DNA from 2 places in the Pseudomonas sp. F3-2 genome. Region 2 is predicted to be linked to the other one. Evidence: predicted binding sites of a transcription regulator. Region 2 holds the regulator's gene; the other holds the start of a gene.
What was found. The regulator FliA, encoded in region 2, starts transcription of late flagellar genes. The targets are predictions, from matches to a motif close to CTAAAGTTTNNNNNNNNNNNGCCGNTAA.

Region 1: motA (flagellar motor stator protein MotA) is a predicted target of FliA. The motif match lies at 1,611-1,638, and genes of this name have one in related genera.

Annotation. Positions count from the first base shown of each region.
Region 1 is NZ_CP152388.1:5,400,004-5,405,490, reverse strand. Features, by position in the region: gene AAGQ88_RS24215 (HDOD domain-containing protein) at 1-1,496, opposite strand, end outside; gene motA (flagellar motor stator protein MotA) at 1,709-2,560, shown strand; gene motB (flagellar motor protein MotB) at 2,564-3,601, shown strand; gene rsgA (small ribosomal subunit biogenesis GTPase RsgA) at 4,907-5,487, opposite strand, start outside.
Region 2 is NZ_CP152388.1:4,085,323-4,090,809, reverse strand. Features, by position in the region: gene flhF (flagellar biosynthesis protein FlhF) at 1-220, shown strand, start outside; gene fleN (flagellar synthesis regulator FleN) at 339-1,172, shown strand; gene fliA (RNA polymerase sigma factor FliA) at 1,169-1,909, shown strand; gene AAGQ88_RS18490 (chemotaxis response regulator CheY) at 2,174-2,548, shown strand; gene AAGQ88_RS18485 (protein phosphatase CheZ) at 2,568-3,356, shown strand; gene AAGQ88_RS18480 (chemotaxis protein CheA) at 3,500-5,487, shown strand, end outside.

The sequences.
Region 1 (5,487 bases), 1.3 Mb from region 2:
ATACACTGCCCGGTTTTCCCGAATGCTTGCACTGACATTTCCGAGAACAGCCCGCCGCCTTGATCGGCGACCACCAGCATCACAACGCGTCCATTGCTTGCGAGCGAGCGAACAAGCAGGTTCTCGCCGCTGAACAGGTTGCGCAACTGCGGCGGCATCAGCGCCGAAAACTGCGCATTGTTGCTTGGTGTCAGACGCAGTTGAGTGGCCTGCGCCATCAGGCGCTGCAACACTGTGCTGTCTTTGTAGGGGACGAGCAGGGCGGCGGCGGATTTATCCAGGCCGGCAATCTGATGCACGCGCAGGCTGTCGGTCTTGCGATCGATCATCAGCAGCGCCACCCGTTGCATGCCGCAGGCGACCAGCGCGTCTCTGGCGCAGGTCGTCAGGTGCATGGCGTTGGTGAACAGGCTGGGCTCCTTGAGCAGGTCCGCGCAGTGTTTGCGCCACACCTGCAAGGCTTCGGGAGTGGGAGGCGAGGCGGGCAGCAGACCTTTGTGGACTCTGCGCGCATCCCATGGCCACAACAGCGCTTCAGCCGGATGCCAGACGCCTGGCGCAGCATGTTGACGACCGCTGGCGGCTGCGTTCTGGTGCACCTGTTGCTGCAAATCCATCAAAGGCTGTTGCAGATAAAGGCTGGTCAACAGCTGCCAGCGCAGGTTGTGAGGCGTGTCCCAGGCCTGTTGCGCCGACAGCGCGAGGCCGTTCGCCAGCAGGATGGTGTTGGCCGGCTGATTGAGCCAGCGGCGCAAGGGCAGGTCGGCGTCCAGTTGCTGTTGCTGCTTGAGAGGATCGTCGTTCTCGTGGGCGATTCGCAGCACCTTGACCAGATTGCGCTGCTCGCCGATCAGCAGGTTATAGCCCTGCGTCACCCAGATCGGCAGATGCCAGTGGGTAGCCAGCGCCTGGCACAGGTGCAGCAGGCGCACGCCAAACAGGGCTTTTTCCACCGTTTTGGCCGACTCGCCTTTGTGAATGACCCTCAGCTCCCATTCTTCCAGCAGCTTGGGGTGCGCCAGCGCCATCGGCCAAAGAGGCGAGAGAAACAAAAGGCTGCCCAGATGGATGTCCTGCCACAGACGCGCAAGCTGGTTGGCGAACAGGCCGTAAGCCTGTTGCGTGGCGTGCTGGCTGATCAGTTGCAGTTGGCGCAGCGCCACCGGAATGTCCTGCAGTTGCGCACTGGGCAAGCGCGCAAGCAGCGTTTCGGTGCGGGCAAGTCCCAGGCGATTGAGCGCCACCTCAAGGCTTTCCGCAGGCTCTGTCAGGCCGCCGGTGTGCAGATTGGCCTCGCGCAAGACGCTGAGCACCAGTGCCGGGCTGTCCTGCATCAGGTCGGCGATGTCACGCAGCGAACGACGGCTGTCCGTCAGTGCTGCCTGCACTTTGCTGTGGGCCAGCGCTGGCACTGGCAAGGCCAGTCCATCGAGTTGCTTTATCCAGCTTTCGAGCGTTTGCGGGACGGGGAGCGACGAGGCTTTTTCAGAGTGCATTCACAAGGCCCATACGGCTGGGTGGTTTTGATCAATGTCGAATGATGGCATCATGATGGCCTTCGCGTTGCGGTGCCCGGATCAGACGCCAGTCAGGATTTTCGCTTGATTTGACTATAGTCTGGCGCACTCATGCCGATAAGTAGAACAAGAGTTTTGAACGCTATTCGCACAATGACCTTGAACCCGACTTAAGTAAGTAATCTTTCTCTATGGCAAAAATTATCGGCATCATCGTCGTTTTCGCGAGCGTCCTCGGCGGCTACGTACTCTCCCACGGTCAAATCGCTGCGCTGATCCAGCCTTTCGAGGTATTGATCATCGGTGGTGCGGCGTTCGGCGCATTTTTGCAGGCGAACCCGGGTTACATGACCATGCACGTCATCAAGAAATCCTTGAAGATGTTCAGTTCGCGCTTCACCCACGCTTTTTATCTGGAAGTGCTGGGGCTGATCTACGAGATCCTCAACAAAAGCCGCCGCGAAGGCATGATGGCGATCGAGGGCGATATCGAAGAGCCGGAGAACAGCCCGATCTTCGCCAAATATCCCAGCATTCTGAAAGACACCAAGATGATCGCATTCATCTGCGATTACCTGCGCATCATGTCGTCCGGCAACATGGCGCCGCACGAGCTCGAAGGGCTGTTCGACATGGAACTGCTGAGCATGAAAGAAGAGCTCGAGCATCCTTCCCACGCCGTGACCGGCGTCGCTGACGGCATGCCCGGTTTCGGTATCGTCGCGGCGGTACTGGGTATCGTGGTGACCATGGCGTCGCTGGGTTCCGGCGACAAGGCCGCGATCGGTATGCACGTAGGTGCGGCACTGGTCGGTACCTTCTTCGGTATTCTCGCGGCGTATGGCTTCTTCGGCCCGCTGGCCACTTCCCTGGCGCACGATGCCAAGGAAGAAATGAACGTTTTCGAAGCGATCAAGGCTTCGCTCGTGGCATCCGCCTCGGGTGTGCCGCCGTCACTGGCCGTAGAGTTCGGTCGCAAGGTCCTGTATCCCGCCCATCGCCCCAGCTTCAGCGAGCTGGAACAAGCTGTTCGCGGTCGTTGATCCATGGAAAATAATCAGCCGATTATCGTCAAGCGCGTCAAGCGCTTCGGCGGAGGGCACCACGGCGGCGCCTGGAAAATTGCCTTCGCCGACTTCGCTACGGCAATGATGGCCTTCTTCCTGGTGCTGTGGTTGATGTCCTCGGCTACGCCTGAGCAATTGATCGCCATTGCCGGTTATTTCAAGGACCCCGTGGGCTTCTCCGACAGCGGATCGCCTTACGTCATCGATTTGGGCGGCTCGCCGGAAATGTCGCCTGACCAGACGCTCAACCCTGAGGTCAAGTCGACTCCCGCACCGGATCGCGTGCCTGTCGACGCCGACAAACAGGATTCTGCGGCCGAACAGGTCGAGCAGGAGCGTCTGGAAATGCTGCTGCAAGAGCTGCAGACCAAGGTCAACGAGAACCCGCAACTGGCGAAGTTCAAGGACCAGATCCTCTTTGAAATTACGCAGGACGGCCTGCGCATTCAGATCATGGATGCTGAAAACCGCCCAATGTTCGACATCGGCAGTGCGCGTCTGAAACCGTATTTCGAAGACATCCTGCTGGCGATGGCAGACACCATCAAGGCGGTGCCGAACAAGGTCAGCATCAGTGGCCATACCGACGCGACGCCTTATGTCGGCAACAACGGCTTCGGCAACTGGGAACTGTCGGCCAACCGCGCCAACGCCGCACGGCGTGCGCTGGTCGCCGGGGGTTATCCTGATCCGCAAGTGGCGCGCGTCGTCGGCTACGCCTCGTCCTCGCTGTATGACAAGGACCACCCGGAAAACCCGATCAACCGTCGCATCGACATCGTGGTCCTGACCAAAAAGGCGCAGAGTCGTATCGAAGGCGATCAGAACGCAGGCGAAGCCCCCAAAACGGACGCCGCACCTGCCCCCGCCTCACCGACGGCTCCGGCCGGCAAACCTGGCGCATCCATCAGTGCGCCAGCCGTCGACCCACAGGCCTACGCCCAGCCGCATGAAATCCGTCAAAAGCTGAACATCTTCGATCAAGGCCAGTTGAAGATCGACGAAACCAAGAACTGACTCTGACGCAGAGGTCGCCTGGCCCGGCCTCTTCGTGAGCAAGCTCACTCCCACCGGATCTCGGTTGGCTGAAAAACCAGGCTTCCCCACATCCCAAGCTGTTGCCCGCACTGTAGGAGCGAGCTTGCTCGCGAAGGCACTTCTACAGTCTCTGGATATGCAGAGGCAGGGCCGGCCTCTTCCCGGCTGAAGCCGGTCCTACTGACGCTGCAGGCTTTTCGTAGGACCGGCTTCAGCCGAGAACGCGTCGGGTATCGCGCCGTTGATCGAAGAGCTCTTTAAAGACAGTTGGCTCACTCCCACCGGATTTCGGTTGGCTGAAAGACCAGGCTTCCCCACATCCCAAGCTGTTGCCCGCACTGTAAGAGCGAGCTTGCTCGCGAAGGCATTCCTACAGTCTCTGGAGATGTGGCGGCAGGGCCGGCCTCTTCCCGGCTGAAGCCGGTCCTACTGACGCTGCAAGCTTTTCGTAGGACCGGCTTTAGCCGGGAACGCGTCGGGTATCGCGCCGCTGATCGAAGAGGTCTTCAAAGACAGTTGGCTCACTCCCACCGGATCTCGGTTGGCTGAAAGACCAGGTTTCTCCACATCCCAAGGTGTTGCCCGCACTGTAGGAGTGAGCTTGCCCGCGAAGGCATTCCTACAGTCTCTGGATATGCAGAGGCAGGGCCGGCCTCTTCCCGGCTGAAGCCGGTCCTACTGACGCTGCAAGCTTTTCGTAGGACCGGCTTCAGCCGGGAACGCGTCGGGTATCGCGCCGCTGATCGAAGAGCTCTTTGAAGACAGTTGGCTCACTCCCGCCGGATCTCGGCTGGCTGAAAGACCAGGCTTCCCCACATCCCAAGCTGTTGCCCGCACTGTAAGAGCGAGCTTGCTCGCGAAGGCATTCCTACAGTCTCTGGAGATGTGGCGGCAGGGCCGACCTCTTCCCGGCTGAAGCCGGTCTTACTGACGCTGCAAGCTTTTCGTAGGACCGGCTTTAGCCGGGAACGCGTCGGGTATCGCGCCGCTGATCGAAGAGCTCTTTGAAGACAGTTGCCTCACTCCCGCCGGATCTCGGCTGGCTGAAAGACCAGGCTTCTCCACATCCCAAGCTGTTGCACTTCTGTAGGAGCGCGCTTGCCCGCGAAGGCGGATTCGTGGGCGCCGCATCTGCAGCGGCTTTTCCCTCCGTGGGAGCGAGCTTGCTCGCGAAAAGGGCCGGTTCATCCGCTCAACAGAGGGTGGCAAATCAGGCCTTCGCGGGCGAGCTTTTCCCTGAGTTGGCCGGCGAAGGGCATGAATTCAGGCGCTCTCGTCTCGGCCTCAGTAACTGCTCTCGGGCAAGCTTGCGATGATCGATCGATAACTGTTCATACGTTGCTGCTGCACGCGGCCGTCTTCCAGCGCCTTGAGCAGCGCGCAGCCGGGTTCGCGGTCATGCTTGCAATCGCGGAAGCGGCAGCGGCCAAGCAGGTCGTTGAATTCGATGAAGCCTGCTTCGACGTCGGCACGGCTGACGTGGCCCAGGCCAAACTCACGGATACCGGGCGAGTCAATCAAATCGCCGCCACGCGGAAAATGGAAAAGGCGTGCAGTGGTCGTGGTATGTGTGCCTTGCCCGGAATACTCCGACAGGGGGCCGACCCTCGTTCCGACTTCTGGCAGCAGGCTGTTGACCAGCGATGACTTGCCTACGCCTGACTGGCCCACGAACACGCTGATATGGCCGTCGAGCTGGTCTTGCAACTGCTGCATGCCGTTGCCGTGATGCGCCGAGACTTCGAGCACCGGATAACCGAGCGTGCGATAGACCGCCAGCAGCGCATTCAGCGCCGGGGCGTTTTGCTCATCGATGAGGTCGAACTTGTTCAACAGCAACAGCGGACGAATGCCAGCGTGTTCGG
Region 2 (5,487 bases):
GGCCAGCCTGGGCGAAGTCCTCAGCCTGGCGGTCACTCACGAACTGCCTGTGGCCTATCTCACCGATGGTCCACGGATACCGGATGATCTGCATTTGCCACGCCGGCACCAGTTGGTAAGCCGGGCTGTCAGTGTGCAGATGCAGGAGGAGCCTAGCGAGGAAGCGATGGCGGATATGTTTGCGGATCTTTATCACAGTCCCGGCAAGCGTGCGGGCTAGGTAGGGAAAATGACACTGGAATATACCTGCATCGATGGTCTGCCAGGCATTGTTCACACTCTGAACGTGCAGCCCTACATGTGGCTTAGGTCTAAGCAAGACAAGGTAAAAAATTAACATGGGCAGCATGCATCCCGTACAGGTTATCGCGGTGACCGGTGGCAAAGGTGGCGTCGGCAAGACCAACGTTTCAGTGAATCTTTCACTGGCGCTGGCCGAGCTCGGGCGTCGCGTCATGTTGCTGGACGCCGATCTGGGTCTGGCCAACGTCGACGTATTGCTGGGGCTGACGCCCAAACGCACGCTTGCGGATGTCATCGAGGGCCGCTGCGAGCTGCGCGACGTGCTGCTGCAGGGGCCGGGCGGCGTACGCATCGTGCCGGCCGCTTCCGGCACGCAGAGCATGGTGCACCTGACTCCGGCGCAGCATGCCGGTCTGATTCAGGCGTTCAGCGACATCGGCGACAACCTGGATGTGCTGGTGATCGATACCGCTGCCGGGATCGGCGAGTCGGTGGTCAGCTTCGTGCGCGCCGCTCAGGAAGTCCTGCTGGTGGTGTGCGATGAGCCCACTTCGATCACTGACGCTTACGCGCTGATCAAGCTGCTCAATCGCGACTACGGCATGAACCGCTTCCGCGTGCTGGCCAACATGGCGCAGAGCCCGCAGGAAGGGCGCAACCTGTTCGCCAAGCTGACCAAAGTGACTGACCGTTTCCTCGATGTCGCGCTGCAATACGTTGGCGCCGTTCCGTACGACGAGTGCGTGCGCAAGGCGGTCCAGAAGCAGCGTGCGGTGTACGAAGCGTTCCCGCGTTCCAAATGTGCGCTGGCGTTCAAGGCCATCGCGCAGAAGGTCGATACCTGGCCGCTGCCGGCGAACCCGCGCGGTCACCTTGAGTTTTTCGTTGAACGCCTGGTGCATCAGACCAGCGCAGGGCCCGTGTCATGACCGCAAGTGGCTATCGCATGTACAGCAAATCATCCAAAGATTCCCAGTACGAACTGATCGAGCGTTATGCCCCGCTGGTCAAGCGCATCGCTTACCACCTGCTGGCGCGACTGCCGGCCAGTGTTCAGGTCGAGGACCTGATCCAGGCCGGCATGATCGGTCTGCTCGAGGTGTCGACCAAGTACGACTCCACCAAAGGTGCGAGTTTCGAGACTTACGCGGGTATTCGTATTCGCGGCGCGATGCTCGACGAAGTGCGCAAGGGCGACTGGGCGCCACGCTCGGTTCACCGGAATACGCGCATGGTCAGCGACGCGATTCGTGCAATTGAAGCAAAAACCGGCCGTGACGCTAAAGATCACGAGGTTGCTGCCGAACTTCAATTGAGTCTCGATGATTACTACGGGATTTTGAACGATACCTTGGGCAGTCGCCTGTTCAGCTTCGACGACCTGTTGCAGGACGGCGAGCATGAAGGGCTGCACGAGGACGGCGCGAGCCAGTCGCTGGAGCCGTCGCGCGATCTGGAAGACGAACGTTTCCAGGCTGCGCTGGCGGATGCCATCGCCAATCTGCCGGAGCGTGAACGCCTGGTGCTGGCGCTGTATTACGACGAAGAGCTGAACCTCAAGGAAATCGGTGAGGTCCTGGGGGTCAGCGAATCTCGGGTCAGCCAGCTGCATAGCCAGTGCGCCGCGCGGTTGCGTGGACGGTTGGGAGAGTGGCGCGCGCGCTGATTCATCGCACGTGAACAGGGTGTTCGCGTGTTGCAAGTAAGACCGGCTGTGCTGAATGTGGTGTGGGAAGCAGGAGAGACAAGGCAGGAGCCGGTCGGATCAGGTCTTTGAACGGCCTGTTGCGCCGTGTTCGTGACCCCTCGATGTGCACCATCCCTTATTATTTTCGTAGAGCCGATCACTGGGTTGTGCCGGTATTGATTGAACGCGCGTCCAGGTGCTGGGCGCGTTAAAGACTGCTTGGAGGTCGAATTGGACAAGAACATGAAAATCCTCATCGTTGATGACTTCTCAACGATGCGGCGGATCATAAAAAACCTGTTGCGTGACCTTGGGTTCACCAACACGGCCGAAGCAGATGACGGTACCACCGCATTGCCGATGCTGCAGAGCGGGGCTTTTGACTTTCTGGTGACTGACTGGAACATGCCCGGCATGTCCGGCATCGACCTGTTGCGTCAGGTCCGCGCCGACGAGCGTCTGCGTCACTTGCCGGTATTGATGGTCACTGCCGAAGCCAAGCGCGAGCAGATCATCGAAGCCGCTCAGGCCGGTGTGAACGGCTACGTGGTCAAGCCATTCACCGCGCAAGTGCTCAAAGAAAAGATCGAGAAGATATTCGAGCGCGTCAATAGCTGATGTCCGCTGCGAGGGCGCTATGGATTCCAAAGATTCGACAATGGGTGACTTCGAGTCGACCCTGAAGAAACATGCACAAGAACTCGTCGCGAGCCTTGAAAAAGGCAAGTTCGGCGATGCCGTGCAACTCATCCATGAGCTTAATCAGACCCGGGATCGCGGCCTGTATCAGGAAGTCGGCAAACTGACGCGCGAGCTGCACAGTGCGATCGTCAATTTCCAGATTGACCCGCACATGCCGCAAGCCGAAGAAGTGTCCCAGATCACCGATGCCACCGAACGCCTGTCGTATGTTGTCAGGCTGACGGAAGGTGCGGCCAACCGCACCATGGACCTGGTCGAGCAGAGCACGCCGTTGATGAATGGCCTCAGTGCCGATGCCAAGGCCTTGAGCGCCGATTGGGGACGCTTCATGCGTCGCGAGATCGGTGCCGATGAGTTTCGTGATCTGGCCCGCCGCGTCGATGGTTTTCTGACGCGCAGCGAGAAGGAGACCGCCGAGGTCGCCAGCCACCTGAACGACATTCTGCTGGCTCAGGATTACCAGGACCTCACCGGCCAGGTCATCAAGCGTGTGACCACACTGGTCACCGAAGTGGAGAGCAATCTGCTCAAGCTGGTGCTGATGGCCAGTCAGGTCGATCGCTTTGCAGGGATCGAACACGACCAGGAAGTGTTCCGTCAGCAAAAAGAACAGGAAAAACTTCATTCCAAGGGTGAAGGTCCGCAGATTCATGCCGATAAACGTGAAGACGTCGTATCCGGTCAGGATGATGTAGACGATCTGCTATCCAGCCTTGGCTTCTAGATTCCCGCTTGCGGGTCTGCGATTCAGGGTTCTATGTGAAAGTGGCTGTTGAGCTGCGCGCCAATGCTTCGACGAAGGCAATGCGCGCAGATCGCCGAACAGCTTCCGGATCGGTTTGACGGTTAATTTTAGGAGCACCCCCAATGAGCTTCGGCGCCGATGAAGAAATCCTTCAGGATTTTCTGGTAGAGGCCGGCGAGATTCTGGAGCAGTTGTCCGAGCAGTTGGTCGAGCTGGAAAGCCGGCCGGACGATGCGGACCTGCTCAATGCAATTTTTCGCGGTTTTCACACTGTAAAAGGGGGCGCCGGCTTCCTCCAGCTCAACGAGCTGGTTGAATGCTGTCACATCGCCGAAAACGTGTTCGACATCCTGCGCAAAGGTGAGCGCCGGGTCGACGCGGAACTCATGGACGTTGTGCTCGAAGCCCTGGACACCGTCAACAGCATGTTCGGTCAGGTGCGCGAGCGTTCGGACATCACGCCGGCCACGCCTGAACTGCTTGCTGCGCTTTCCCGCCTGGCAGAGCCTGCGTCGGCTGACGAAGTGGCTGCCGCGCCCGCTCCTGTGGCGCCGGAGCCGGTGGCCGAAGCGCCGTCCGAAGACATCACCGATCAGGAATTCGAACAACTGCTGGACTCGCTGAATGCGGTCAAGGCCGAAGCGGCGGGTGCCGTTGCTTCGACCCCGGCCCCGGCGACGCCTGCACAGTCGTCTGGCGACGCGCCAAGCGACGAGATCACTGACGCCGAATTCGAATCGCTGCTGGATCAGTTGCACGGCAAGGGCCAGTTCGCCGTCGATGCGGTCGCACCAGCTGCCGCCGCGGCGCCGGCTTCCGAAGCCGCCAGCGACGAAATCACCGACGACGAATTCGAAGCATTGCTCGATCAACTGCATGGCAAGGGCTCGTTCTCGCCCGAAGCCGGTGCCGCTGCCCCTGTGGCTGCTGCCGCTGCAGCGCCGGCCGCCACCGAGGCGAAAGGCTCGGGCGACGAAATCACTGAAAACGAATTCGAAGACTTGCTCGATCAGCTTCACGGTAAAGGCAAATTCGAACCGGGCGTGGCCGCCACCGCCGTCGCACCGGTGAAGAAGGCCGAGCCCGCCAAGGTCGAAGCGCCAAAAGTCGAGCCTGCCAAAGCAGCGCCTGCCCCGGCTACCGCTGCCCCGGCCAAGGCCGCTCCAGCCGCCGCACCTGCCGCCGCTCGTGCCCCGGCACCTGCCGCTGGCGAGAAGCCGCCGGCCGAAGCGGAAACCACCGTGCGCGTCGACACCGCGCGGCTGGACGAAATCATGAACATGGTCGGCGAGCTGGTGCTGGTGCGTAACCGTCTGGTACGCCTGGGTGCCAACAGCTCGGACGAAGCCATGTCCAAGGCCGTGTCCAATCTGGACGTGGTCACCGCTGACCTGCAGACCGCGGTGATGAAAACCCGCATGCAGCCGATCAAGAAAGTCTTCGGTCGCTTCCCGCGACTGGTCCGCGATCTGGCGCGTCAGCTCAAGAAAGAAATCAACCTTGAACTGGTGGGTGAAGAAACCGACCTGGACAAGAACCTGGTCGAGGCGCTGGCCGACCCGCTGGTGCACTTGGTGCGCAACGCGGTTGACCACGGCATCGAATCCCCGGAAGAGCGTGAAGCATCGGGCAAGGCCCGGGGCGGTCGCGTGGTGCTCTCGGCGGAACAGGAAGGCGACCACATCCTGCTGTCGATTTCCGATGACGGCAAAGGCATGGACCCGGCAGTGCTGCGTGCCATCGCAGTCAAGCGCGGGGTCATGGACAAGGATGCCGCAGATCGTCTGAGCGACACCGATTGCTACAACCTGATTTTCGCGCCGGGCTTCTCGACCAAGACCGAGATTTCCGACGTGTCCGGCCGTGGCGTGGGCATGGACGTGGTGAAAACCAAGATTGCCCAGCTCAACGGTTCGATCAACATCTACTCGACCAAGGGCCAGGGCTCGAAGATCGTCATCAAGGTGCCGTTGACCCTGGCGATCATGCCGACCCTGATGGTGATGCTGGGCAACCAGGCGTTCGCGTTCCCGCTGGTCAACGTCAACGAGATCTTCCATCTGGACTTGTCGACCACCAATGTCGTCGACGGTCAGGAAGTGGTCATCGT